Linked DNA regions of Hydrogenophaga sp. SL48. The protein of the gene in region 1 interacts with the protein of each later gene in a pairwise test. Links are inferred from orthologs where the notes say so. Each region holds a gene or a part of one and is shown on either strand. Other genes may lie near its edges. The genes, in order: dnaE and IM738_RS07280.

The links.
Region 2: the proteins of dnaE (region 1) and IM738_RS07280 interact in binary tests that used the Escherichia coli proteins (3 or more experiments, as listed by UniProt). The link is inferred for Hydrogenophaga sp. SL48 from one-to-one orthologs.

What each region holds. Positions count from the first base shown.
Region 1 is NZ_CP063400.1:1,166,870-1,181,886, forward strand. The notes cover bases 6,645-10,757. They hold dnaE (DNA polymerase III subunit alpha), read left to right. Parts: upstream 6,645-6,990; coding sequence 6,991-10,557; downstream 10,558-10,757. Other genes in these bases: IM738_RS05660 (hypothetical protein), read left to right, coding at 6,645-6,939; IM738_RS05670 (ATP-binding protein), read left to right, coding at 10,671-10,757. Outside these bases: IM738_RS05635 (MipA/OmpV family protein), read right to left, coding at 1-757; IM738_RS05640 (NAD(P)/FAD-dependent oxidoreductase), read right to left, coding at 754-2,088; IM738_RS05645 (NAD(P)/FAD-dependent oxidoreductase), read right to left, coding at 2,239-3,876; IM738_RS05650 (beta-ketoacyl synthase chain length factor), read right to left, coding at 3,916-4,770; IM738_RS05655 (beta-ketoacyl-ACP synthase), read right to left, coding at 4,767-5,993; more of IM738_RS05660, read left to right, coding at 6,199-6,644; more of IM738_RS05670, read left to right, coding at 10,758-12,899; cell envelope integrity protein TolA, read right to left, coding at 12,910-13,839; IM738_RS05680 (biopolymer transporter ExbD), read right to left, coding at 13,843-14,286; protein TolQ, read right to left, coding at 14,291-14,995. UniProt on the Escherichia coli protein: DNA polymerase III is a complex, multichain enzyme responsible for most of the replicative synthesis in bacteria. This DNA polymerase also exhibits 3' to 5' exonuclease activity. The alpha chain is the DNA polymerase catalytic subunit.
Region 2 is NZ_CP063400.1:1,516,610-1,530,437, reverse strand. The notes cover bases 1-2,924. They hold IM738_RS07280 (pyridoxal phosphate-dependent aminotransferase), read left to right. Parts: upstream 1-835; coding sequence 836-2,014; downstream 2,015-2,924. Other genes in these bases: hrpA (ATP-dependent RNA helicase HrpA), read right to left, coding at 2,100-2,924; IM738_RS07285 (CysB family HTH-type transcriptional regulator), read left to right, coding at 1-722. Outside these bases: more of hrpA, read right to left, coding at 2,925-5,993; argA (amino-acid N-acetyltransferase), read left to right, coding at 6,081-7,433; ppk2 (polyphosphate kinase 2), read left to right, coding at 7,527-8,750; IM738_RS07260 (disulfide bond formation protein B), read right to left, coding at 8,815-9,336; IM738_RS07255 (ferredoxin--NADP reductase), read right to left, coding at 9,412-10,185; IM738_RS07250 (oxidative damage protection protein), read left to right, coding at 10,537-10,815; IM738_RS07245 (FAD-dependent oxidoreductase), read left to right, coding at 10,863-12,038; IM738_RS07240 (hypothetical protein), read right to left, coding at 12,045-12,839; IM738_RS07235 (sulfite exporter TauE/SafE family protein), read left to right, coding at 12,990-13,781; IM738_RS07230 (nitrite/sulfite reductase), read left to right, coding at 13,813-13,828. UniProt on the Escherichia coli protein: Shows aminotransferase activity with methionine and histidine as substrates, and to a lesser extent also with phenylalanine.

The DNA.
Region 1 (15,017 bases):
CCCCGCTCAGGTTGTCGTAGCGCAGAAAGGCACCGACCCAGTGTTTGGGGTAGCGCTTGGACACGCCGACGATGTACTGCATGCCCGCGAAACCGCCGCCGGCGGCATAGGCCGGGCGGCTGGCGGTGGCGTAGGCGGCATCGACGCCATAGAAGTAGTGGTGCTGCTTGCGGTCGCCGAAGAGCGGCCCGAGTTGCATGCCCACATTCCAGTCGGCCAGACCGGACAGGTCGCCGATGTCGAGGTTGAGCTTGGGGTGCACGACCCAGCCCAGGCTCCTGGAGTTCTTCTCCAGCGTGAAGGCGGCGCGCATGGGCAGCAGCAGCTTGAGCTGGCGGGCGCGGTTCTCGCTGCGCCACAGGGTCAGGTTCAGCTGTGGCCCGAGCTCGAAGTTGGCCTTCAGGTCGGGCATGCCCGCGCGCACGCGGATGTCGTCGCTGGAGGCGGGTGGCGACAGCGCCACCGAGAACGTCAGTTCCGCCAGGTCCGAGTCGAACAGTTCGGCACGCACCCCGTCGCGGTCGGCCTTGAGGAACTCACCCCGGTAGACGAAGTAGGGCGAGGGCAGCAGGAAGTTGTGGCGCTGGTCGGACCCGCGGTAGGCGGGGAAGCTGACCGTGGCGACGCCGACGCCGGCTTCCCACAGAGGCTTTTCTTCGGCGGCCAGGGCAGCCTGACCGAACACACACAGCAGCAAGGCGCCCGCAGCCGCCCGCTTGAAAGAAGACGTGGGCAGGGGGCTGAGGGTGGGGGTCATGCGTTGTACAGGGCGTGGTCGTCCACCCGGCGGATGTTGAAGCGGCGGCGCTGCCAGGCCATGAACGCGCGCTTGGGTTGAAGGACGTTGGCCGTGTAGTACAGGGCCTTGAAGAACAGGATCGAGCGCCAGATCGGCGTCTTGCCGAACACGTCACCGGCCAGCACCGACAGGATGGCCTCTTCGACGCGGAAGATGTTTCGGGGGCCCATCAGGAAGTCCCGCATGATGGGGTTGGTCACACGGTAGATGAACCACGAGAACGCCTTGGGGCCGTGCCGCATCACGCGGTCAAAGCGCCTGAGCGCGGCGCCCGCCTTTTTCGGTTCACGCAGGCAGGTGTCGACGGTGTCCGCGCCGACGACCGCGCTGTGCATGGCCAGCCACACCCCCGAGGAAAACACCGGATCGATGAAGGCGTAGGCGTCGCCGAGCAACAGGTAATTCGCGCCGTGGTTGCTCTGCGAGACATAGGAGAAGTTGCCGGTGGCCTCGACCGGGCTCACCTGGGTGGCATTCTTGAGGCGCTCGACGAGGGGCGCGCACGTCGCGATGTTGTCCATCATGAACTGCTGCAGGCTGCGCTGCCCGCGCGTCTTCATGTGGTACGGCCAGGTGACCATGCCGATGCTGGTGGTGCCGTTGGTCAAGGGGATGAACCAGAACCAGCCGTGCGCGAACCAGAAGATGGTGATGTTGCCTTCGTCGCTGCCTTCGTGCCGCTGGGCGCCGTCGAAGTGGGCGTAGACCGCCGAGCTGTTGTGACGAGGGTTGCGCTGCTTGATCTTGAAGCGGTTGGCGAGGAAGGTGTCGCGACCCGAGGCGTCGATCACATAACGCGCACGCCACCGTTGCTCCTGGCCATCGTCGCAGCGCGCGGTGATGTCGGCGCCACCGTCGGCCAGGAATTCCACCCCCGTGACCTTGACGCCTTCGTGCATCTCGGCGCCCTTGTCCGCCGCGTGGCGGAACAGGATGTTGTCGAAGTCGGCGCGACGCACCTGGTAGGCGGCGGGCATGGATTTGTCCCAGGCGCCTGCAAAATGAAACGTCTGTGTCCAGTCGTGATCGGGCGACACGAACTCGGCACCGGGCTTGTGCATGCCAATGGCCTTGACCTGCTCGGCGATGCCCATCTTCTCGAACAGGGGCAGGTTGGCCGGCAGCAGCGATTCGCCGATGTGGAAACGGGGGTGGTGGGCTTTTTCGAGCACCACCACGTGGTGCCCCTTGTCGGCCAGCAGGCTGGCCACGGTCGAACCGGCGGGGCCGCCGCCGATCACGAGCACGTCACAGCGCTGGCCTGGTTCCCCTTGGGCCTTTGGATTCATGGGATGAGATTCTGAAAGGCCGACCGGGCGGTCGGCGTTGCTACGGGGCGATCAGGCTCGGATGATAGTCGCTCCGGTGCTCCTGTCAGCATCCGGCAGGCCCGGCCTCCACCCCCCGTTTCAGGGCGCTGCGAGCCGCCCTGGAGCCGTTCAGCAGACCGCTTCGGGCAGCATGCTGGCGCTGTCTGCGGGCTCGGCGTCGGCCGCATGGGCCGGCAGCGACGCCACCAGTTCGCGGGTGTCCAGTGCCGGGTGATCGCTCAGGGCCCGCTGCAGGATCTCGGTGGCGAGCTGTTGCAGCTGCGTGTGCGACCCCCGGATGCGGGCCACGAAGCCGTCGGTGTCCAGGTTGTCGTTCAGGCTGCGGTTGAGTTCGGCGAACCAGGGAATCGACGCCTGATCCAGCATCACCGCCGGGTTGCGCTTCTGGCTCCGCGTGGACCACTGGCGCAGGAAGTTCTGCACCGCCACGTTGAGCCGCTGGCACTCGGCCAGCTCGGTGCGCAAGGACGCGAGCACCGAAAGGTCGGTCAGGCGGTTCTGGAAGAAGAACTGGGCCAGCACGCCCCAGTAGTAGGTGTAGTCCCAGATCACCTTGACCGGGAGCACCTCGGGGTCGCCGAACAGCGGGTACTGGTCCTGGTACAGCGCCATGGTGCTCTCGTAGAACGAGTGGAACAGCTGGTCGAAGATCTGGGCACGCGCGCCCAGGCGCTCACCCCGGCGGTCCATCGCGACCAGCTCCGTGATGTAGGTGTTGCTGATCGCGATGAAGTCGCTGCCCGGTGAATAAAACGGATCGAGGAACAGGCCGGCCTCACCCGTGAGTGCCCAGCGGTCGGCGGAGAACACCTGCTTGCAGCCGTAGGAAAAGCGCTTGAAGAAGGCGAAGTCCTGCAGCAGCTCGCGTTTGGGGTCGAGTTCGTCGAACAGCAGCGGCTGGTACTTCTCCAGCCAGGTCATGGCCTTGTCGAAGCTGTCCATGGTGGCGAGCGGGTGGATCGCCGGGTCGGCCACGATGCCCACCGAATGCGAGCCCGAGGCCAGGGGAATCAGCCAGACCCAGTAGCCCGCACCCACGAGGTGGTTGGTGGAGAGCCAGCGCGCCTGCGGGTCGCAGCGCTCCTGCCACTCGGTGTTGTCGCTCCATTGGTCGAGGTGGATGCGGTCCTTGATGCGAAACCACACCGCGTGGGCCGCGTGACCGTTGGGTTCGGCCAGGTTGAGCTTGCGCTTGAGCAGGCCGGCGCGGCCACAGGCGTCCACCACCCATTTCGCGCCCACGGTGTGGGAAACGCCTTCGTGTTCGTACACCACCTGGTGCTTCGCATCGGCGGCGGACCCGCTGTCGGCCAGTTCGATCTGCCGCACCATGCCGCCTTCGACGAGCCGGATGCCACGGTTTTGCACCTCGGCCGACAGGAAGTTCTCGAAGATGCCGCGATCGATCTGGAAGCTGGGCACCGCCAGGTATCGGCTGGCGCCGATCTCGGTCACCTGATCGATGTCGCGGCGGCCTTCGGAAAAGAAAAAGCGGAAGCCGAACTTGCGCAGTTGCTGGTTCTTGAGGTGGTCCCCCAGCCCGAGCACCTTGTCGAAGTAGTGCGCGCCGATTTCCACGGACGACTCGCCCACCTTGTGCGCGGCTTCGGGGGCCGGCTGTGCTCGCCGCTCCAGCACCAGGACATCGAGGTCGGGATCGCGCCGTTTCAGCTGCAGGGCCAGCGTGAGACCGGCAAGACCGCCGCCGAGGATGACGACATCGTGAAGGGAGGGGGTGTTGACCATGGGGGGAAGTATCGCCTCAAACGGTGACCGGGCGGCCTGTCAGGGGGTGTCGCCAGCGGTAACGGGCGACAGGCGCCTGGGGGCGTCGCCATCCCGGGCTGTCCATTCGATGTGCAGGGATTGGTGGGCGGAAAGGGCCAGTACCAGCGGCGCGCCGTCGTCCCGTGCCAGCGATTCGAACAGTGGCAACGCGGGGGACATGCCGTTGCCCGCCAGGGCACGCGCCGCGTCGCTGTGCAGGACGGGCGCCTTGACACGGCCGGAGGCCAGCCGCCAGCGCCAGGTGGCCTGCGTGCGGCGACCGCTTCGCGGGCTCAGCACCAGCGCCACCGCCAGCGCCCCCTCGCTGCGCGTGGTGTGCTTCAGGGCGTCCACCGCCCCGGTGTCGTAGCCCGTGAGCAGCACCGGGCGGCGCTCGGACTCGCAGAGCACCAGGGCCTCCAGCAGCCCGTTCGCGAAGCTGTGGCCCGCGCCGTTGACGGCGGTGTTGGCGCGGACGTTGTGGCTGAGCATGCTCCAGAGCCCCACAGGGGCATTGTGGATGGAGTGCAGGAACCGGGTCGGTGAGACCAGCAGGGGCGTGTGCACCAGCGTGCTGCACAGGTGGTCGATGATGGGCAGGTCACCGTGCGCCGAGCAGAACACCGCCAGCAGCTCGCCGGGGTCACGGCCCGCGTCCCGAACCGCTTCGTCGCTCGCGGTCAGCGCCAGCGCCACCGTGTGCGGGGCCCGGCGCCGCTCGGCCGCCGACAGCGTGGCCGGCGGTGGGCACACGGAGCGCGGTGGCTGTGCCGGTCCGGCTTCACCGCGCAACGCCGCTCGCGCCAGCGCCCAGCCCGGCAAGGTGGGTGCCCAGAGGGCGATGCCTTCCACATGGGCGGTGAAGCCGCTCATGCGCCGGCCGCCGCAGGGTTCGTGGGGTGGCCCAGCACCAGCACGCAGTTGCTGCCGCCGAAGGCAAAGGCGTGGCTCACCGCGTGTCGCACCCGGGCGCGAACCGGGCCGATCCGCAGGTGGTCCCGCATGCCCGGTTCCACCGAGGTGGTGTTCACCGTGCCGGGCAGGATGCCGTGCTCGAGCGCCAGCAGGGTGAACACCGCGCCGAGCGCGCCCGCCGCACCCAGGGTGTGGCCCGTCATGCCCTTGGTGGAGCTGGCCGGGGTGCCGGGCGCGAAGCGACGGGTGATCAGGCCGGCCTCGACGTCGTCGTTCTTCGGCGTGGCGGTGCCGTGCAGGTGGATGTAGCCCACCTCGCTGGCAGGCAGACCCGCCCGGGCCAATGCCTGATCGAGCGCGGCCTCCGCGCCCGCGCCGTGGGGGTCGGGGGCGGAGAGGTGGTGGGCATCGCTGGATTCCCCGCACCCGAGCAGCTGCAGCCCGCCGGGCGCCCGTTCGAGCAGGGCGAAGGCGGCGGCCTCACCGACGTTGATGCCCCGGCGGCGGGTGTCAAACGGCTGGCAGGGGTCGGACGACACCAGTTGCAGCGCGTGGAAACCGAACACCACGCTGCCGCACAGGCTGTCCACCCCGCCCACCACGGCGGCGTCGACCAGGCCCAGGCGCATCAGCCGCTCGGCGCAGGCAAACGCCTTGGCGCTGGACGAGCAGGCGGTGGAGATGGTCTGCGCCGGGCCGCGCAGACCCAGCGCCTCCTGGACGAAACCGGTGAGCGAATGCAAGGTGTGCAACGCGGGGTTGTCGGGTTGAGGAGGGAATTCGCCGCACTGTGCCAGCACCTGGTAGGCGTCCTCCGTGGCCCCGATGCTCGCGGTGGACGAGCCCATCACCACCGCCACCCGGTGGGCGCCGTGCTGGTCTGCGGCGCGCTTCACGGCGTTCATGAATCCGTCGGCCTGCAGGCCTCGCCAGGCCAGGCGGTTGTTGCGGCAGTCCCAGTGCTGCCACGGATCGGGCAGCGGCTCGTCAAGCCCCGCCACCCGCCCGACCCAAGTGTTCAGGGCCTGGGCCATGGGCACCACGCCAAAGTCGTGGGGACCCAGCGGGGACAGGCCGCAGCGGCCGTGGGCAACGGCATCGAGGTGGTGTTGGTTGCCAGATCCCAGGGCGGAGGTGGCGGTGTAGGCGCTGACACGAACGGGGCACGGTCGGTATGTCACGGCGGGCTTGGTCGGCGAAGGTCGGCAAGATGGCGCAGCCGGATTCTAGGGAGAACACAAAGGCTTTGTCGGGCAAGGGACTCGTTAAAATCAGGCGCATCCCTCCGGGTCTGCCGCAGCGCTCGCTGAACCGCCGGCACGGCCTCCGCACCGCGCGCCCACCCCACTGGGGAGTGCCCCCTCCCTTTCTTCGACCCCGCGCCCCATGCCCCCCCAATTGCCCGCCGCCGAAGTTCTGCCGTCTGAAGTGGCCCCAGCGTCCAGCGCGTCCGTGCCTCCGGTGCCCGCCGGCTCGGCCTCCAGGGTGTGGCCCTGGGTTCGCGGGGGCGGGCTGGCCCTGCTGGCCGTGGCCTGGGCGCTGGCCGCCCATTTCACCAGCGCCCACCAGGCGTCGTCGGGTTGGGGCGCGCTCCTGGCGCTGACACCCATGAGCACCGCTCTCGCGGTGGTCTTGTGGCGCATGCCCGCGCGCTGGCTCGGCGCCCTGCTGGGCGCGGCGGTGCTGGGCGGGCTGGTCTGGTTCTGGCCATTTCTGACGGGGCAGGTGGCGCTGCTCTTTTACCTGGAGCACCTGGGTGTCTACCTGCTGCTCTCGGTGTTTTTCGGACGCAGCCTGGCGGGCCCGGAGGAGTCGCTGGTGACGCGCATGGCCCGCAGCGTGCACGGCGGCGTGCTCTCGCCCGCGCAGGCCGTCTATACCCGCAAGGTCACCCTGGCCTGGTGCGTCTTTTTTGCCGGCATGGCGCTGGTGTCCACGTTGCTGTTCCTGCTGGCGCCCACCGTGGTCTGGTCCACGTTTGCCAACCTGCTCGGCGGACCGCTGATCGCGCTGATGTTCGTCGGCGAGTTCCTCTGGCGCCGCCGTGTGCTGCCCGAAGAGAAGCCGGCCACCATGGCCGATGCCGTGCGCGCCTGGAAAGCCGAACGCTCGGACAAGGCGCGCTGACGGCGCACGCCCCCTCCCGCCCGCAGACCCACCCCGACACCCGATTCACCGATGTTCATCCACCTTCGCCTGCACACCGAGTTTTCCGTCGTCGACGGCACCAACCGCATCGACGATGTGGTGGCCGCGGCGGCCGCCGACGGCCAGCCCGCGCTGGCCATCACCGACCTGAACAACCTGTTCGGTGCGGTCAAGTTCTACAAGGCCGCGCGCGGCGCGGGCGTGAAGCCGCTGCTGGGTGCCGAGGTGATGCTGCAGGGCTTTGCCGACCAGACCCCGGGCGCGATGCCCGGCAGCCACCAGCCGGCCGCGCCGCGCGTGATCCTGCTGGTGCAGGACAAGCAGGGTTACCTCAACCTGAGCGAGCTGCTGGCCCGCGCCTGGACGCGCAGCGACGGGCGCAGCGGCGCGCTGGTGCAGCGCGAGTGGCTGGAGGAGCTGAACGCCGGCCTGCTGATGATCTCGGGCGCACAGGCCGGGCCGGTCGGCCAGGCGCTGATCCAGGGCGACACCGAGCGCGCCGCCGACATCGCCCTGCAACTGGCCAGCCTGTTCACCCACCGCTTCTACATCGAGCTGCAGCGCGCGGGCCGTCCCGACGACGAGCGCCACGTGGTCGCGGCGGTGCAGCTGGCCGCGCGCCTGCACCTGCCGGTGGTGGCCACCCACCCGGTGCAGTTCCTGGAAACCGACGACTACGAGGCGCACGAGGCCCGGGTCTGCATCTCCGACGGCGAGATCCTGGGCAACAACCGGCGCGTGCGCCGCTTCACGCGCGAGCAGTATTTCAAGAGCGCCGCGCAGATGGAAGCGCTGTTCGCCGACATCCCGAGCGCCGTGGCCAACACGCTGGAGATCGCCAAGCGCTGCAGCATCACGCTGGTGCTGGGCAAGCCGCAGCTGCCCAACTTCCCGATCCCGCCGGTCAACGGCGTGGTGATGTCGGTGGACGAATACTTCCGACACGTGTCGCACGAAGGGCTGGAGGGTCGCCTGAAGCACCTCTTCCCCGACGAGGCCAAGCGCGAAGCGGTGCGCGCGCGTTACGTGGAGCGCCTGGAGTTCGAGCTCAACACCATCCTGAAGATGGGCTTCCCGGGCTACTTCCTGATCGTGTCGGACTTCATCAAGTGGGCGAAAGAAAACGGCTGCCCGGTGGGTCCGGGCCGGGGCTCCGGAGCCGGCTCGCTGGTGGCTTACGCGCTGTTGATCACCGACCTCGACCCGCTGCAGTACAACCTGCTGTTCGAGCGCTTCCTGAACCCGGAACGCGTCTCGATGCCCGACTTCGACATCGACTTCTGCCAGTCCAACCGCGACCGCGTGATCGACTATGTGAAGGACCTCTACGGCAAGGACGCCGTGAGCCAGATCGCCACCTTCGGCACCATGGCCGCGCGCGCGGCGATCCGCGACGTGGGTCGCGTGCTCGATTTTTCCTACGGCTTCTGCGACGGCATCTCCAAGCTGATTCCCAACAAGCCGGGCATGTCGGTCACGCTGCAGTACCCGCCGGTTCCGAAGGTGGACGGCGACAAGAACAACTACGCCATCGAGATGGAGCCGGTGCTGGCCGAGCGCATCCAGAAGGAAGAAGACGTCAAGACCCTGATCGAGCTGGCGCAGAAGCTCGAAGGCATGACCCGCAACATCGGCATGCACGCCGGGGGCGTGCTGATCGCACCGGGCAAGCTCACCGACTTCTGCCCGCTCTACATGCAGCCCGGCAGCGATTCGGCCGTGAGCCAGTTCGACAAGGACGACGTGGAGGCCATCGGCCTGGTGAAGTTCGACTTTCTGGGCCTGGCCACGCTGACCATCCTGGAGATCGCGCGCGAGTTCATCATGCAGCGCCACAAGGGCCAGGAGAACTTCCGCTTCGAAGATATCCCGCTGGACGACCAGCGCGTCTACGCGCTGTTCTCCAAGGGGCAGACCGAGGCCGTGTTCCAGTTTGAAAGCCGCGGCATGCAGGGCATGCTGCGCGACGCCAAGCCCTCGCGGCTGGAAGACCTGATCGCGCTCAACGCCCTCTACCGACCCGGCCCGATGGACCTGATCCCCAGCTTCGTGGCGCGCAAGCACGGGCGTGAACCCATCGAGTACCCGCACCCGCTGGTGGCCGAGATGCTCTCCGAGACCTACGGCATCATGGTCTACCAGGAGCAGGTGATGCAGACCGCGCAGATCCTGGGCGGGTATTCGCTCGGTGGCGCCGACATGCTGCGCCGGGCCATGGGCAAGAAGAAGGCCGAGGAGATGGCCGAGCACCGCGCGATCTTCCGCGCCGGCGCGGCCAAGAACGACATCAGCGAAGAAAAGGCCGACGAGGTCTTTGACCTGATGGAGAAGTTCGCGGGCTACGGCTTCAACAAGTCGCACGCCGCCGCCTATTCGCTGCTGGCCTACCACACCGGCTGGCTCAAGGTGCACTACACCGCCGAGTTCTTCTGCGCCAACATGACGGTGGAAATGGACGACACCGACAAGCTCAAGGTGTTGTGGGAAGACGCGCAGAAGATGGGGCTCGCGTTCGAGCCGCCGGACGTCAACCGCGGCCGCTACCGCTTCGAGCCGGTGACCGACAAGCTCATCCGCTACGGCTTGGGCGCCGTCAAGGGCACGGGCCAGCAGGCCATCGAGGCCATCGTCGCGGCACGCGAAGGGCGGGGCGAAGGCCCGAACGGCGGCGAGTCAGGCCCGTTCACCAGCCTGTTCAATTTCTGCCTGCGCGTGGACCGCCAGCGCATGAACAAGCGCACCGTGGAGGCGCTGATCAAGGCCGGCGCTTTCGACGCCCTGCACCTCAACCGCGCCGAGCTGCTGGCCTCGGTGGACGTGGCGTTTGAATACGCCGCGGCCACCCAGGCCAACGCCAACCAGGGCGGTCTGTTCGACATGCTCGGCGGTGACGATCACGGCTCCAGCACGCAGGAACCCGATCTGGTGCCCACCACGCCCTGGGGTGTGAAGGAACGCCTGACGCTGGAGAAAACGGCCATCGGGTTTTATTTCTCGGGCCACCTGTTCGACGAGGTGCAGCGCGAGGTGCGGCGCTTCGCGCGCACCGCGCTGAGCGATGTGAAGGAGAGCCGCGACCCGGTGATCCTCGCCGGCATCGTGACCGACTTCCGCATCATCAACGGCCAGCGCGGCAAGCTCGCGCTGTTCAAGATCGACGACCGCACGGCGGTGCTGGAGGTCAGCGCCGACGAGAACCTGATCAACCTGCACCGCAACCTGCTGAAGGACGATGAGCTCATCGTGGTGCAGGCGGTGGCCCAGCCCGACCGGTTCTCGGGCGGCCTGCGCCTGAAGATCCAGCACATCTGGGACCTGGCCTCGGCGCGCTGTCGCTTTGGCAAGTACCTGCGGGTGGCGGTCAACGGGCACCCGCCCGCCGTGGCCGAGCTGGTCAAGGCCTTCCCGCCCAGGCGCGAGGTCACCGAGCTGGGCGAGGTGGCGCGCGGGTTGCCGGTGCGGCTGTCGCTGCTGCGGCCCAGCGCGCAGTGCGAGCTGCAACTGGACGACCGGGCGCTGTTTTTCCCCACCGACGCTGCCCTGGCGAGCTGGATGGCGCAAGCGCACGACCGCCGGGCCGAGATCGTGTTCGACTGAGCGCGCATGAGGTGGTTGGCCGCTCCAAATAGGCGGGATGCGCCAACCCTGTCACGCAAAGAGCGAGGTCCTCGTTCAAGGCGGGTGCCAGGATGCCGATGAAACTGACATCCATGAAACTCCAACACAAGGCTTGGGCGCTCGTGCTCGCCATCGTCGGCTTCGCGTCCCTGGGCGCGATGTTCGGTGCGCGCCACATCGTCGCCGACTCATTCAGTCAGCTGGAAACCGAGCGGGCCTCGCGAGAGGGCGAGCGTGCGCGCCGCCTGCTCCACCAGCAGTTGATCGGCCTGTCCTCGACCGTCAAGGACTACGCCCAGTGGGTGGAAGCGGTGCGTTTCGTTCAGGGTCAGGCCCCGGCCTTCATGGACGAGAACTTCGACGAGTCCAACATGGGTTACCTGCGCATTTCGGAACTGATGGTGTTCGACAAGCGGGGGGCGTTGAAGGCCAGCATCACGCTGAACGCCGACGGCGAACTGGGGACCGTGCCGGCCGAGCGGGCCTCGCGGTACTTCGAGTCGATCGCGCCGATGGTGGCCGATGCGAGTGGCCAGACCACGCTGCAAACCTACCAGGCCGAGGCAGGCCAGCTGGAGATGCTGGCCGCTGCCCCGATCCGAGACCCCGACAAGCCCGGGGATTCGCCACACGGGGCCATCCTGATGGTGCGCCATTTCGACGATGTCGAGCGCCAACGCTTCAGTGAGGTGCTGATGGTGCCTGTGACCCTGTCTTTTGATGCGCCCAATCACCACGGAACCACGGACGCCCACCTGGTGCCTGCCGAGGACAGCCGCGACGAGCTGCATGCCGTGGTGCAGGACGCGGAAGGCCGTGCGGTCGTCGAGCTCGTGCTGCGCCTGGACCGCGACCTGGAGCGGGTGGGCAGCGCCCTGGCGTGGAATGGCATGGTCCTGGCCGTGGCGGGTGGCTTGCTGGCCAGCGTGTTGCTGGTGGTGCTGCTGGACCACTTGATCCTGCGGCGTTTGCAGCGCCTTCTGGGCGAGGTGCAGGGGATCACCGAGCGAGGGCCGACGGCCGCCGGTCAGGTCGCGGTGGAAGGTCAGGACGAACTCAGTCGCCTGGGCGAGGGGGTGAACGAGCTGCTGGCGCGTGTGCGCAGCGACGCACAACACCAGCAAGACGCCCATGAGCGCCAGGAGGCGCTGCAGATCCAGCTGATGCAGAGCCAGAAGACCGAGGCACTGGGCCGGTTGACCGGCGGCATTGCGCACGATTTCAACAACTCGCTGGCCGCGATCACGGGCTGGGTGCGGCTCGCGGCCGAAGACGTGGGCCCGGACCACCCCAGCCAGGAGGCGTTGCAGCAGGCGCTCAAGGCCGCGCGTTACGCCGACGGCCTGATGCGCCAGCTGCTGGCGTTTGGCCGGCAGTCGGCGCCCAAGCTGCGGCGGCTGCGTTGGTCCAGCCTGATCGAGGACACCCGCCAGATGGTGGCGTCGGGGCTGACGCGCGATTGTGAACTGACGGTGGACTGTGCGCTGGACGACGACGAGGTCGATGCCGACCCGACGCAACTGCAGCAGGTGCTGGTGAACCTGCTGATCAACGCGGCGGACGCCATGAAGGGAAACGGGCGCATCGAGCTCGCGCTGAACGCGCTGGTGCTTCCGACCGACCCGGATCTGCCCCCGCCGCCGGGCGTCTCTGCGCTGGAGCCGGGGCGCTACATCGTGCTCAGCGTGCGCGATCACGGGCCGGGCATTGCGGCCGAGCACCTGGACCGTGTGTTCGAACCGTTTTTCACCACCAAGCCCAAGGGACGCGGCACCGGCCTGGGCCTTTCGGTGGCGCAGGGCATCATGGCGCGCCATCAGGGCGCCATCGGTCTGGTCAGCGGCGCCGACGGGACCTGCTTCTACCTGTACCTGCCCGCCAGCCGGCGCGACGAGGCGATCGCACCCGTGACCTCGCCCGGTGAGCCCGCGAAGGGGCGACAGCTGCTGTTTGTGGACGACGACCAGTCGGTGCGCCACGCCTGGAGCGCGCTGCTGGAGCGCAAGGGCTGGCACGTGACCCGCTCGCGCGACGGTGAAGAGGCGTGGGCGCAGTTCTCGCAGACCGGCAAACGGTGGGACGTGGTGCTCACCGACCAGTCCATGCCCAGGCTCGACGGCGTGGGGCTGGCCCTGCGCATCCATGCCACGCCCTCACCGCCCCCGGTGGTGCTGATGAGCGGTCATGTCGATGAAGTGAGCCCAGAGCATCTCAAGACGCTGTTCACCGCGGTGCTGCACAAGCCGGTGGACGCGGCCGAACTGGATAGGGTGTTGCAGGGGGTGGTGCAGAAATCGGACGTGGTGACGAGACCGGCCTGAACCGCGGGCCTCAGTCCGTGGGCCGGACCACCACGATGATGGGTGAGGGGACCCGGCCATCCACGTCGCGAGGCAGCGATCCGGTGCGGTCGATGGCCTTGAGGGCCGCATCGTCCCAGGCGGCGTTGCCGCTGCTGTCGACCACGCGTCGGCTGGTGATGGTGCCGTCGGACAGTGCCCGCACTTCGATCTCCGTCCTGAGTGAACGCGGGAAGTCTTCGGTGTAGCGGATGTTGGGGCGGATGCGGGCAGCGACCTTGGAGCCGTAACCTGACGACGGTCCGCTGGACTGCTGGGCAGAGCCGCGCGCCTCGGGGCCGCCGCTGGCGCCGGCCTGACCCATGATGCGGCGCATCTGGTCTTCGCGATCGGCCTTGGCGGCGGCTTCCGCTTTGCGCTCCCGCTCTGCCTGGAGTTTTTGCTCCTGCAGCTTCTTTTCGGCCTGCTTCTTGGCGTCTTCCTTCTTTTTCGCGTCGGCGAGCTTCTTCTCTTCCTGCTTGCGCTCCAGCGCCTCCTGCCTCTTTTCTTCGGCCTTCTTCTTCAGCTCTTCGGCCCTTTTCTCTTCGAGCTCGCGCTTCTTCTCTTCCTGCTTTTTCTTCTGCGCGGTCGCGATGTCGGCCTGCTTCACCACCGGTTCGGGAGGGGGCGGCGCGGGCTTGGGTTCGGGCCTGGGCGCTGGTTTCGGCTCGGGTTTGGCCTCTGGCTCGGGCGGCGGCGGCGGCGGCGGCGGGGGTTGCACGGCGCGCGGCGCGGCCTCGCGCGGCACGGCCGACCAGAGCTCGGCCTCGAAGCTGACCGGCTCTTCGTCCTTCTTCCAGTGCACGCCCCAGGTGAGCGCGGCCATCAGCAAGGCGTGCGCGACCAGCGCCAACCCCACGGGCACGGTCCAGCGGCCGGAGCGCGGCGGTTTGAGGTCGAGGGCGTCGGTGGTGACCTGCATGGTTCAGCGGCTGGACTGCACGGCCAGACCCACGCGCTCGACGCCCGCGCGCTTGAGCGTGTCCATGGTCTTGACCACGGTCTCGTACTTGATGCCCTTGTCGGCGCTGATCACCACCGGCACCTTGGCGGGCTCGGCGTCGCCAGCGGCCGAGCCTTGCAGGCGGCTCACCTCGCTGGCGAGTTGCGCCATCTTGATGCTGGGGCTGCTTTTGCTCGACGAACCCAGCCGCACCTGGATCGACTCGTCCTTGTCGATCACCACCTGCACGAAGCTCTTGGGCTGGACGTCGGCCTGGCCCACGCTGGGCAGGCTGATCTGGCTCGGTGAAATCAGCGGTGCGGTCACCATGAAGATGATCAGCAGCACCAGCATGACGTCGATGAACGGGACCATGTTGATCTCGTTCTTGGTGCGGCGCACGCGCCCGCGTGAGGTGGCGGCCATGGTGTCAGTGTCCCGATGCGGTGGCGTGGGGCGCCTGCTGGCCCAGGTTGCGCTGCAGGATGTTGGAGAACTCTTCCATGAAGGTCTCCATGCGGTTGGCCACGCGGTCGATGTCGGTGGCAAAACGGTTGTAGGCGACCACCGCCGGGATGGCGGCGAAGAGGCCGATGGCGGTGGCCACCAGCGCCTCGGCGATGCCGGGTGCGACGGTGGCCAGCGTCACCTGGGCCAGCGCGGCCAGGCCGGTGAAGGCGTGCATGATGCCCCAGACCGTGCCGAACAGACCCACATACGGCGCCACCGAGCCGACCGTGCCGAGGAAGGAGAGGTTGGTTTCCAGGGCGTCCAGTTCGCGCTGGAAACTCGCGCGCATGGCGCGGCGGGCGCCGTCGAGCAGCGAACCGTTGTCGGTGATGCGGCGCTCGCGCAGCTTCTGGTATTCGCGCATGCCGCTGGCGAAGATGCGTTCCATCGGGCCGCCGTGGCGCGCGCTCTGGGCGGCGGCCGCGTAGAGGTCGTTGAGGTTGGCGCCCGACCAGAACTCGCGCTCGAAGTCCTCGTTGTGCGAGTTCACGCGTTTGAGGGCGAACACTTTGCGGATGATGGCGGCCCAGCTGATGATGGACACCAGGCCGAGCAGGACGACCACGGCTTGAACCACCCAACTGGCGTTGAGCAGCAACTGGACAATGGAAAGTTCTTGGGGCATGTTGGCGTTGCGGTTGGGACTG
Region 2 (13,828 bases), 350 kb from region 1 along the record:
GTGAGGTGAACAACCTCAAGCGCATCGGCGAGCAGTACGCCGCCCAGGACAGCGGAACGCTGTCGATTGCCACCACGCACACCCAGGCCCGTTATGTGCTTCCAGGACCGGTGGCGAAGCTGCGGCAGGCCTACCCCAAGGTAGCGATCAGCCTGCACCAGGGCTCGCCCGACCAGGTGGCGAAGATGCTGATGGAAGAGGTGGCCGAGATCGGCATGGCGACCGAGTCGCTGACCAACTACCCCGACCTGGTCACCCTGCCCTGCTACGAGTGGCAGCACGTGCTGGTGTTCCCGCACGATCACCCCCTGGTGAACCGCGATCGCATCACGCTGGAAGACCTGGCCCAAGTGCCGCTGATCACCTACCACCCCAGTTTCACGGGCCGCACCCGCATCGACCAGGCTTTCGCCTTGCGCCACCTGCGCCCCAACATCGTGCTCGAGGCCATCGACTCCGACGTGATCAAGACCTATGTGAAGCTGGGCATGGGCGTGGGCATCGTGGCCGAAATGGCCATGCAGGGCGACAACGCGACGCCCGATCTGGTGGCCCGCCCCGGGGCGCAGCTGTTCGGCCACAACCTCGCCCGTGTCGCCTTCAAGCGCGGCAGCTACTTGCGCCAGTTCGTGCTGCGGTTCGCCGAGCTGCTGAGCGACCGGCTTTCGCGCGAACTGATCATGAAAGCCATGAGCGGCACGCCGGATGACTATGAACTTTGACACCCCCCGCGCCGGCCTGACGGCCGTCACCCCCCAGGGGGCAACACCTGCGGCCCGGCTGAGCCGGTTCCTCGGTGTTCTGGCTGGGGTTACCTTGATCGCCGGACATTGACATGGCAGCTCTCTCACCCAACACCCCAGCCCTCACCTCCCGCCTGCCCAACGTGGGCACGACCATCTTCACCGTCATGTCCACCCTGGCGGCCGAGGTGGGCGCGGTCAATCTGGGGCAGGGGTTCCCTGATTTCAACTGCGACCCGGCGCTGGTGGACGCGGTGACCCACGCCATGCAGGCAGGCCACAACCAGTACCCGCCCATGCCCGGCGTTCCCGCGCTGCGCCAGGCCATGTCCGCGAAGATGCAGGCGCTCTATGGCCTGCACTGCGACGCCCACACCGAGATCACCGTCACAGCGGGCGCCACGCAGGCCATCCTCACCGCCATCCTGGCCGTGGTGCACCCGGACGACGAGGTCATCGTGCTCGAACCCTGCTACGACAGCTACGTGCCCAACATCGAGCTGGCCGGCGGCGTGGCGGTGCGCGTGCCGCTCACGCCCGGCACCTTCCGGCCTGACTTCGACCTGATCCGCGCGGCGATCACGCCGCGCACCCGCGCCCTCATCATCAACAGCCCGCACAACCCCAGCGGCCAGGTCTGGACCGAGGCAGACATGCTCACGCTGCAGGAGCTGCTGGCGCCCACCGACGTGCTGCTCATCAGCGACGAGGTGTACGAACACATGGTGTTCGATGGCCAGGCACACCAGAGCGCGGCGCGTTTTCCCGGCCTGGCGGCGCGTGCCTTCATCATCAGCAGCTTCGGCAAGACCTACCACGTGACGGGTTGGAAGGTGGGCACCGTGGTCGCGCCCGCGCCGCTCACGGCCGAGTTCCGCAAGGTGCACCAGTTCAACGTGTTCACCGTGAACACGCCGATGCAGCACGCGCTGGCCGCCCACATGGCCGACCCGGCGCCCTATCTGCAACTGAGCGCGTTCTACCAACGCAAGCGCGACCTGTTCCGCGAGGGCTTGGCCGGCACGCGTTTCACGCTGCTGCCGGGCCAGGGCACCTACTTCCAGTGCGTCGGTATCGGCGATCTGGCGGTGCCCGAACGCGACCTGCCCGAGGCCGACTTCTGCCAGTGGCTCACGCGCGAGATCGGCGTGGCCGCCATCCCGCTGTCGGCCTTTTATGGCGACGGCTTCGACCAGAAGGTGATCCGCTTCTGCTTTGCCAAGAAAGACGACACGCTGCACAGCGCCCTGCAGCGTCTGGCGCGGCTGTAGGTCATCGGACAGACCGAGCGCTCACCCGGCGCCGGCGTGCTGATCCAGGGTGGCCGCATGCGCGGCGAACCGGGGCGGAATGCGCTCAGCCGTTGAGCTGAGACCAGGCCTTCTCCAGCCGCTTCACGCTCACCGGCTGCGGCGTGCGTAATTCCTGCGCGAAGAAGCTCACTCGCAGCTCTTCGAGCAGCCAGCGCACCTCCTGCAGGCGCGCGTCCTGCACGCCCTTGCGTTCCGCCACCATGCGCCAGAAGCGCTGGTCTTGCGGGCGCAGTTCGGCCAGCTTGGCGGCGTCGCGCGCCGGGTCGGCGCGCAGTTTGTCCAGACGCAGCTGCACCGCTTTCAGGTAACGCGGAAAGTGCTGCAGCTGCGCGTAGGACGTGGTCAGCAGGAAGCGCTTGGGCACCAGGCGCTGCAGCTGCTGGCCCACGTCGATGGCCACATCCGCGGGAGGGCGGCTGTCTTTCAGCTTGCGCGCGGCGGCCGCGTATTCGCTGAGGATCAGGCCCGCGTTGCGCGCGATCTCGGATGAGATCAACGTGAGCCGGCCGCGGCCCTCGTCCACCCGCTTCTTGAACGCGGCTTCGTCGGTGGGCAGCGGGTCGGCCAGGAAGGCGCGGTCCAGCGCGAGTTCGATGATCTGGTTGCGCAGCTCTTCCAGCGTGCCGCCGCCCGAGCCGCTGTCGGTCTTGCCCACCTGCATGTAGGCCGTGGCCATGGTCATCAGGCCGGGCAGGTTCTTCTCCAGGTACTTGAGTGCGTCCTTGATCTGCAGCGCGAACAGGCGGCGCAGGCCTTCTCGGTGGCGTGCCATCGCCACCTCGGGCTCGTCGAACACCTCGATGCCGACCGCATCGCCCAGGTCCATGAGCGCCGGGAAACCGATCAGCGTCTGCCCGCCCTTGCGGATTTCCATGAGTTCGGGCAGTTCGCCGAAATCCCAGCTGGTGTGGCGCTGGGTGGCGCTGGCGGCGGGTGTTGGCTGCGCTTCTGCCGTGACGCGGCGCGCACCACCCGAACTGGCAGGTGCTGGCGCGACTTTGGGCTCGGGCGCAGCCGGGCGCAGGCTTTCCAGCTTGAGCGAAGCCAGCGCCTGGAAAGCACCGCGCGCCTGCCCCCCCAGCTCTGCTTTGAGCGCCGCGAGGCTGCGCCCCTGGCCCAGCTGGCGGCCGTGTTCGTCCACCACGCGCAGGTGCATGAAGTGGTGCGGTGTGAGCATGTCGACCTTGATGTCGTTGCGCACGATGTCAAGCTGTGTCGCCTCGCGCACCAGTTTCAGCAGCGCGTCCATCAGGTTGCCGGCACCGAACACTGCGGGCTCGGTGAGCGCGGCGGCGAAACGTTCGGCCGTGGCTGGCAGCGGCACCAGGCGCGAACGTGGGCGCTGGTGCAGCGTCTTCAACAGCGCGAGCAGCTTGTCTTTCAGCATGCCGGGCACCAGCCAGTCGCAGCGGTCTTCGCTCACCTGGTTGAGCGCGAAGATCGGCACCGTGACGCTCAAACCATCGCGCGGGTCGCCGGGCTCGTGCAGGTAGGTGCAGGCGCAGTCCACGCCGCCGAGCCGCAAGGTCTTGGGGAACGCCTGCGTGGTGATGCCGGCCGCCTCGTGGCGCATCAGCTCTTCTTTGGTCAGCAGCAAGAGCTTGGGATTGAGCTTGACCGCACCCTGGAACCAGCGCTCGAAACTGGCACCGCTGCACACGTCGGCGGGCAGCTGCTGGTCGTAGAAGGCGTAGATCAGCTCGTCGTCCACCAGCACGTCTTGCCGGCGCGACTTGTGCTCCAGCTCCGCCACCTGCTTCACCAGTTTCTGGTTCGCAGCGAGGAACGGCAGGCGGGTCTCCCAGTCGCCAGCGACCAGCGCCTCGCGGATGAAGATTTCGCGCGCGCCCGCCGGGTCCACCCGGCCGTAGTCGGTGCGGCGGTTGTGATAGACCACCAGGCCGTAGAGCGTGGCACGCTCCAGTGCCGAGACGCGAGCCGCTTTCTTTTCCCAGTGCGGGTCCAGCAACTGTTTTTTCAGCAGGTGCGTGCCCACCTGCTCCAGCCAGGTCGGATCAATGTTCGCGATGCCCCGGCCAAACAGGCGCGTGGTCTCCACCAGCTCGGCGCAGACGATCCAGCGCCCGGGCTTCTTGCTCAGGTTCGCGCCCGGGTGGCGGTAGAACTTGATGCCGCGCGCGCCCAGGTACCAGTCTTCGGCTTCGTTCTTCTGGCCGATGTTGCCGAGCAGACCCGAGAGCATGGCCAGGTGCAGCTGTTCGTAGCTCGCGGGCTGCGTGTTGAGCACCCACTTGTGCTCGGCCACCACGGTGTGCAGCTGGGTGTGGATGTCTCGCCATTCGCGCACGCGCCGCACGTTGATGAAGTTCTCGCGCAGCAGGGTTTCGTACTGGCGGTGGCTGAGCTTGTGGTCCTTGCCATGGCCGCCCTTGGTGTCGTCCAGCCACTTCCAGAGCTTGAGCGTGCCGCTGAACTCGCTCTTCTCGTCGTCGAACTTGGCGTGCGCCTGGTCGGCCTGGGTCTGTTTGTCCATGGGCCGGTCGCGCACGTCCTGCACGCTCAGGGCCGAAGCGATCACCATCACCTCGTCGAGCGCGCCACGCTGCTGGGCCTCCAGCAGCATGCGGCCCACTTTCGGGTCCAGCGGCAGGCGCGAGAGCGTCTGGCCAATCGGCGTGAGCTCGTTGGCCTCGTCCACCGCACCCAGTTCGGAGAGCAGCTGGTAGCCGTCCACGATGGCGCGCTTCTGCGGCGCTTCGATGAAAGCGAAGTCTTCCACCGCGCCCAGGCGCAGCGCCTTCATGCGCAGGATCACGCCCGCGAGCGAACTGCGCAGGATCTCCGGGTCGGTGAAGGCCGGCCGGCCATTGAATCCGGCCTCGTCGTACAGCCGGATGCAGATGCCGTCGGCCACGCGGCCGCAGCGCCCGGCGCGCTGGTTGGCCGCCGCCCGGCTGATCGGTTCGACCATCAGTTGCTCGACCTTCTGCCGGAAGCTGTAGCGCTTCACACGCGCGGTGCCGGCGTCGATCACATAGCGGATGCCCGGCACCGTCAGCGAGGTCTCGGCCACGTTGGTCGAGAGCACGATGCGCCGCCCGCTGTGGTCCTGGAAGATGCGGTCCTGCTCGGCCTGCGACAGGCGCGCAAACAGCGGCAGCACCTCGGCGTTGCGCAGCGTGGGGATGTGGCTGAGGTGCTTGCGCAGGTGGTCGGCCGCCTCGCGGATCTCGCGTTCACCGGGCAGAAAAATCAGGATGTCGCCGCCCTGTGGTGTGCGCCAGAGCTCGTCCACGCCATCGGTGATCGCGTTGTTGAGGTCGTATTCACGACTCTCCTCGAAGGGCCGGTATCGCACCTCCACCGGGAAGGTGCGCCCAGACACCTGGATGACCGGCGCCGGGCCCTTTTTTGAGGCGAAGTAATCGGCAAAACGCTGCGCGTCGATGGTGGCCGAGGTCACCACCACCTTCAGGTCGGGGCGGCGCGGCAGCAACTGGCGCAGGTAGCCGAGCAGGAAGTCGATGTTGAGGCTGCGCTCGTGCGCCTCATCGATGATGATGGTGTCGTAGGCGCGCAGGTCCGGGTCGGTCTGCGTTTCGGCCAGCAGGATGCCGTCGGTCATGAGCTTGACCGAAGCGTCCTTGGAGAGCCGGTCCTGGAAGCGCACCTTGAAACCCACCACGTCGCCCAGCGGCGTCTTCAGCTCCTCGGCAATGCGCTTGGCCACGCTGGAGGCCGCGATGCGGCGTGGCTGCGTGTGACCGATCAGTTGCGGGCGCTGGCCCGGTTTCGCGTTGAGCTTGCCGCGCCCCATCTGCAGCGCGATCTTGGGCAGCTGCGTGGTCTTGCCCGAGCCGGTTTCGCCGCAGACGATGACCACCTGGTGCTCGCGCATGGCGGTCTCGATCTCGTCACGGCGGGCGGAGACGGGCAGGGACTCGGGGAATTCGATGTGCAGCGGCGCGGAGGTCAAGGGGGAACTTCAGTCAAAATCAGGCAACCGGCGATTATCCGCGCCCCAGCCCCTTCCGCCCGCCACAAGACCGCCTTGCCCCGATCCATGTCCAACGTCTTCAACTTCACCTTCGTGCCCTGGTTCCGCTCGGTCGCGCCTTACATCCACAAACTGCGCGGCAGCACGGTGGTCGTTGGCGTGGCGGGCGAAGCGATCGCAGCGGGCAAGCTGCCTCTCATCGCGCAGGATCTGGCGCTGATCCAGAGCATGGGGGTGGAGGTGGTGCTGGTGCACGGCTTCCGGCCGCAGGTGAACGAGCAGTTGCGTCTGAAAGGGCATGAAGCGCGCTACTCCCACGGCATGCGCATCACCGACTCGGTGGCGCTGGACTGCGCGCAGGAGGCCGCCGGTCAGCTGCGCTACGAGATCGAGGCCGCGTTCAGTCAGGGCCTGCCCAACACCCCCATGGCCGGTGCCACGGTGCGCGTGATCTCAGGCAACTTCGTCACCGCGCGACCCGTGGGCCTGATGGACGGCGTGGACTTCCAGCACTCGGGCCTGGTGCGCAAGATCGACACCGAAGGCATCCAGCGCACGCTGGACATGGGCGCGTTGGTGCTGCTCTCGCCCTTCGGTTTTTCGCCCACGGGCGAGGCCTTCAATCTCAGCATGGAGGATGTGGCCACCTCGGTGGCCGTGGCGCTGCAGGCCGACAAGCTGATGTTCCTGACCGAGGTGCCAGGCATCGCGCTCGACGCGGGCGCGCCGCACCCGGCCCACGACAGCGTGATCGACACCGAACTGCCGCTGGCCGATGCCAAGAAGCTGCTCAAGGTCCTGCCCGCGCCCACCCAGCCCACCGACACCGCCTTCTACCTGCAGCACTGCATCCGTGCCTGCGAGGGCGGCGTGGAACGCAGCCACATCCTGCCGTTCGCGGTCGATGGCGCGCTCCTGCTGGAGATCTACACCCACGACGGCATCGGCACCATGGTGGTGGACGAAAAACTGGAGAGCGTGCGCGAAGCCACGATGGACGACGTGAGCGGCATCGTGGCGCTGATCGAACCGTTCGAAAAAGACGGCACGCTGGTCAAGCGCGACCGCACCGAGATCGAGCGCGACGCGGGCAACTACACCATCATCGAACACGACGGCGTGATCTTCGGCTGCGCCGCGCTCTACCCCTACCCCGAGGCCCGCACCGGCGAGATGGCCGCGCTCACCGTGTCGCCCGACACACAGAGCCAGGGCGATGGCGAGCGGCTGCTCAAGCGCATCGAAAGCCGCGCCCGCGCCCAGGGACTGCAGAGCATCTTCGTGCTCACCACCCGCACCATGCACTGGTTCCTCAAGCGCGGCTTCGTGCAGGTCAACCCCGAGTGGCTGCCCGAGGCCCGCAAACGCAAATACAACTGGGACCGCAAGAGCCAGGTGCTGGTGAAAAAGCTGGGTTGAAGCGCACCGCGCGGCCCCGTTTGACGAACATCAAGCCAGCACCGTGCCATCTGTCCATACTGTTGAATTCAGTGACACCCAGGTGAAAACAGCATGACCGAACGCAGCACCCCGACACCGAATGCCTCCAGCTCCGGCACGGCCGCCAGTGGAAAACCGGCCGCCAAGCCCGCCGCCCGGAAGGCCGCCGTTTCGCGCAAAACCGCAGAAGCCCCGCGTCGCGTGACCCTGGGCGACACCAGTGGCAGCAGCCAGCCCAGGACCATCCGCAAAAACACCGTGGCGCAGGTGGTGGCCTCCAGGCAGGCAGGGCAGCTCGCGGTCGTGAGGGACATCCTCTCTCGCCCTGAGAACAGCAAGACCGACAAAGCATCGTCACTGCGCGCCATCCTTGAAGGCGCGGCCCCCGACGATGCCAAGGCAATTCGCCAGCTGCTGCGCGGTGAGGCGAAGGCCTCTCAGCGGACCACCACGGCCAATGAGGTGGACCCCAACGAACAGCTCAACAAGGACTGGCGCAGCGGCGCCTACCCGTACAGGAACTTGCTGTCGCGCAAGGTCTATGAAGCGCAGAAATACCTGCTGCAAGTGGAATTGCTCAAGCTGCAGGCCTGGGCCAAGGAAACCGGACAGCGGATCGTGATCCTGTTCGAGGGCCGCGATGCTGCCGGCAAGGGCGGCACCATCAAACGCATGATGGAACACCTGAACCCGCGCGGCGCCCGCGTGGTGGCACTGGAGAAACCCAGCGAGGTAGAGCGTGGGCAGTGGTATTTCCAGCGCTATGTGCAGCACCTGCCCACGGCCGGCGAGATCGTGCTGTTTGACCGCAGCTGGTACAACCGCGCCGGCGTGGAAAAGGTGATGGGTTTCTGCTCCGAAGACGAGTACCAGGAGTTCATGCGCCAGGCGCCGCAGTTCGAACGCCAGCTGGTGCGCAGCGGCGTGCACCTGATCAAGTTCTGGTTTTCCGTCAGCCGCGAAGAACAGCGCCGCCGCTTCAAGGAGCGCAAGGCACACCCGCTCAAACAGTGGAAGCTCAGCCCCATCGACCTGGCCTCACTGGACAAATGGGCCGACTACACCCAGGCCAAGGAGGCCATGTTCTTCGAGACCGACACGGCCGACGCTCCATGGACCGTGATCAAGAGCGACTGCAAGAAGCGCGCGCGCCTCAACGCCATGCGTTACCTGCTGCAGAAACTGCCGTACACCAACAAGGATCCGAAAAACATCGGCCCTCTCGATTCACTGATCGTGGGCCGGGCCCACGTGGTGTATGAACGCGGTGAGCGACCCGGGGGCGCCATTCTCTGAGCAATCAGAACACCCCAAAAGAGAAGCCGCCCTCGGGCGGCTTCTCTTTGTGAACACCATCGGTTCAGGCGGCCGGCCTGCGCAGCAACAGCAACAAGGCCAGCGCGGCAATGCCAGCGAAGCAGAGAAATGACCAGTTGGCAATCGTCAGACCCAGGAAGGTCCAGTCCACCGCCGAGCAGTCACCACTGCCCTTGAAAATCATCGGTATGGCGCGCTTGAGCGGGAACGATTCGATCATGCCGTAGAAGTCACGACCGCAGCTCATGATCTCCGGCGGGTTCCACTGCAGAAAGCTCTGGCGGGCCGCCACGAAGGCCCCGCCCACGGCCAAGGCGCCCATGAGGCCGACACTCACCTGGCGCCCGGAACGACCGGGCAGCACGGCGGCCACACCCGCCACCACCGCCACCAGGATCAACGCGTAGCGCTGCACGATGCACATCGGGCAAGGTTCCAGCCCCACGACCTGCTGCAGGTAGAGGATGCCAAAGGCCAGCAGGCCGACACAGGCCAAAGCCACCAGGGCGAGCAAACGACGGGGGTGTTGATCCAGCAGGTTGAAAACGGGGGCAAGGGCGCTCAAGCGATCTCCTGAAAATGAAACGAGGCGCTGCGGTGGACCCGTCGAGCGCCTCGGAGTTCCTGATGGAACGAGCAATCAGCTGTCGGCGAAAGCGCGCTCGATCACGAACTGGCCCGGACGCGTGGTGTTGCCTTCGGCAAAGCCACGCTTCTCGCACAGGGCCTTGAGATCGCGCAGCATTTCGGGGCTGCCGCAGATCATGACACGGTCCTCCGCAGGGTTCAGCTCAGGAATCCCGAGATCCTTGGCCAGCTGGCCATTTTCGAGGATGACCGGAATGCGGCCCTGGTGCACGAACGGCTCACGGGTCACGGTCGGGTAGTACAACAATTGCTGCTGCACCTGTTCGCCCAGGAATTCGTCCTGCTTGAGCGTGCTTTCCAGCATCTCGCGGTACGCCAGCTCCTTGACCTCTCGCACGCCATGCACCAGCACGACCTGCTCGAATTTCTCGTAGGTCTCGGGGTCGCGGATCACGCTCAGGAAAGGTGCCAGTCCGGTGCCGGTGGCCAGCAGGTACAGGCGCTTGGCGGGCAGCAGGTAGTCGATCAGCAGGGTTCCGGTGGGCTTGCGGCCGACGATGACCTTGTCACCCACCTGAATGTGCTGCAGGCGGCTGGTCAGCGGACCGTCCTGCACCTTGATACTCAGGAACTCCAGGTGATCGGCGTAGTTGGGGCTGGCAATGCTGTACGCGCGCAGCAGCGGTTTGTCGTTGACCCGCAGGCCGATCATGGTGAAGTGCCCGTTCGAGAAGCGCAGGGCCTGGTCACGGGTGGTGGTGAAACTGAACAGGCGGTCGGTCCAGTGATGCACGGTCAACACGCGTTCTTCGATGAAAGCACTCATGGTCTTGAAAAGGTCTGTGAACCGCAGCCAGGCTGCAGCAGGTCGGCGAAAGGTCCGGCGCACCGGTGGCGGTCAGGGCACCGCATCAGATCCTCAGATTGTAAAAGCCCGCGTCTGCCAAAGATTTGCGTTATGTCAGCCCGGACCATGCCGATCCGGGTCACACTGCACCCCGATGTCCCGCCCCGCTGAGTCCAGGGACACCCAATCGTTGATACAGTCGGGCCAATGCCTACCGGGCTCCACCCGGCCGGCCGCTCTGGAAAACCCGCATGATGCCCGCGCCCGGTTAAAACCAGAACCAATATATTTTTATTTGATTCATATCCAAAGAGATATTAAGGACACCCCATGGCACGCACCATCCAATGCATCAAGCTCGGCAAGGAAGCTGAAGGTCTGGACTTCCCGCCCTACCCAGGCGAGCTGGGCAAGCGCATTTTCGAGAACGTGAGCAAGGAAGCCTGGGCGGCTTGGCTCAAGCACCAGACCATGCTGCTCAACGAAAACCGCCTCAACCTGGCCGATGCCCGTGCGCGCCAGTACCTGGCCCGCCAGATGGAGAAGCACTTCTTTGGCGAAGGCGCCGACGCCGCCGCAGGTTACGTGCCGCCACCCAGCGCATCCTGACCGCGCCCCAATCGTCCGGTCCTGTCGGTCCGGATGCTCCAGCCCCGTTGTCCGAACCTTCCTCCACCCGCCACGCCTTGGTGATCGGCGCTGGCCTGGCCGGGTCGGCTGTGTGCGCGGCCCTGGCCCGTCGGGGATGGCAGCTGACCTTGCTGGACGCCGCGCCTGGCCCGGCCCAGGCGGCCTCTGCCTTGCCCGTGGGCATGCTCAGCCCGCATGTGACCCGGGTTCCCACGCCGTTGTCGCGCCTGTGCGCCTTTGGGGTGGCGGATGCCCGGCTCGAATTGCAGCGGTTGGTGCCACAAGGCCACGGGTGGCAAGCCTGTGAGGTGGACAACCTGGGTCACGACCCCGGTCGCTGGCCCGCGGTGCTGGTGCGACCAGCCGCCCTGGTGAATGCCTGGCTGGATGAGGCACGCGGCTTCGGTGCACTGGACTGCCTCTGGAATCGGCGCGTGGCGCGCCTCACCCGCACGCCCGACGGCGCCTGGGTGGCGCTGGATGACACAGACGGGCCACTGGCCCAGGCCCAGACCGTGGTGGTGGCGGCCGCTCACGGCACCCGGACCCTGCTCGAAGGTCGCCACGGCTTGACCGCCACGGCCCTGCCGTTGCGCCCGGTCAAGGGGCAGATGAGCCTGGCCGCGCTCGATGGCGACCCGCTGGCACCCCGCCCCATGCGCAACAACGGTGTGTTCGTGCCAGCCTACGAAGACGCGGGCCTGCAGCCGGCGTGGCCACCGCGCATCTGGGCCATGGGCTCGACATACGAACGTGGCGCGGACAACAGCGATGTCGATGCGACCGCCCATGAACGCAACGCACAGAGTCTGGAAGAGATGCACGCCGCCGCGGCTGGCGTGTTGCGGCAATCGGTCGCCGACGGCTCGTTGCGGGGCTGGGCGCAGGTTCGTTGCGCCTCACTGGACCGTTTGCCGCTGGTGGGTGCCGCACCCGACCTGCCGGCGCTTGACGCGCTGATGAACGACGCTGGCGCTCGCCGGGGGCGGGTGCCTCTGGCCGAGACACCACGCCTGCCCAATCTGTACCTGCTGACCGCCCTGGGATCGCGTGGCCTGACGCTGGCACATTGGTGTGCCCGCCTGTTGGCCGCCCGCATGAGCGGCGAGGCATCGCCCCTGCCGCCCACCGACCACGGCCTGGAACAGGCCCTGGACCCCTCGAGATTCGCCTGGAAGGCCGCCCGGCGACAGCGCAGCTGAGCACGCTCAGCGCAGCAGATCCAGCGACCGTTGCAGCTCGTCGGCCTGCAGCGGTCGGGCCAGCAAGGCGTTGATGCCGGTGCGCTCGGTATCCCGCCTCATCCGACGCCGGCTCCACCAGGGCGACAGCGGCCCCGCGTGTTCGCTGATGCCCATGTTGAGCGCCTGGGGGTTGCGCTGCGCGAACAGCCGGGCCAGCGACCAGGCATCGATGTGGTGGTCGTCCAGATTGAAGACGCCACAGCAATAGCGCTGGCTCCCGATCATCTCTGCCGCCAGCTCGGTGCTCTGGGCCAGGTCGGCGTCCAGCACGCCCACGAGCGCCAACCGCGCGCGAAAAAGGGGTTCTTCCTCGGGGAGGGCCCCCACCAGCAGCGCCCGCCGGTGGATCTCACCGGACGCAATCTCCAGTGGAGCTGGCGACGTGACGTCCAGATCCAGATGGCCGGAATCGACCCGCCTCGCCGCAGACACCGCGTCGAGATCGTCCAGCAGGCCCGCCCACTGGATCGGCCGGCCCACCACCCGCCACGCATGCACCGGTGCCCCGGCCCCCACCCAGATCAATCGCTGCCCCGGAGGAAGCTCTTTGGCGTGGGCGAGCACCGCCTCGGCGCTGTCGCCATCCACCAGCGCAACATCGGCGCGCTTGATGTTGGGGTCAACGCCCGGAGCGGTGAGCGGGACCCAGGGCACATAGGACAGTTCGCGCTCTTCGGACAGGCGAAACACCGTGTTGAGCGCATGCCGTTCCACGTCGGAAAAACCCACGACATTGACGTAAATCCGCTGCTTGGCCATGGACACATGTTACCGCCACGCCACTGGCCGCTGCCCGGTCGGGGCGATCCGGCTGAGGTGCACCCGACGCATCCTTTTATTGCTCAAAGGCATATATGAACAACCAAAATGTCGTTTGCAATATAAGCGGACCTCTTTACAGTCGCGCCCATGCCTGAATTCGCCCTCATCTTTGCCGGCTTTGCCGTGGGACTCATCGTCGGACTGACCGGCGTGGGGGGCGGGTCGCTGATGACGCCGATCTTGATCTTCTTCTTCGGCATCAAGCCCTACCTCGCGGTCGGCACCGACCTGCTCTTCGCCGCCTTCACCAAGGCCAGTGGCACGCTCAGCCTGGCGCGCCAGCGCCTGGTGCCTTGGCGCGTGGTGGGCCAGCTTTGCGCCGGCAGCATCCCGGCGGCGCTGCTCACCCTGGCGGTGTTGCACCAAGTCGGCCCGGCCAACCCCCAGGTGCAGTCGGTCATGACACACACCCTGGGCATCGCCCTGCTCCTGACCGCTGCCGCCATGCTCTACAAGGCCGCCCGTGGGAAACAGCTGCCACGCACCCTGCCAGAAGGACGGCTGCAAGACGCGACCCGCGCACGCCACTGGAGCCTGCCGGTGCTGTTCGGCGCCGTGATCGGCACCCTGGTCACCCTCACCTCGGTCGGCGCCGGGGCGATCGGTGTCTCGGTGCTGCTGATCCTGTTCCCGCTGCTGCCGCTGCCGCGCATCGTGGCCGCCGACATCGCTTACGCTGTGCCGCTGACCCTGGTGGCCGGTCTGGGTCACGCCAGCCTGGGCTCGGTGGACTGGCCGCTGCTGGTCAATTTGCTGGCCGGCTCCATTCCGGGCATCTGGCTCGGCACCCGCCTGATGCGCCACACGCCCGAACGCTTGGTGCGCTCGCTTCTGTCGCTGTTGCTGGCCTACGCCGGCACCAAGCTGATCGCCTTCTGAACAACCTGACCCTTTCGCCCCCACGATCACGATGTACCAGTACTCCG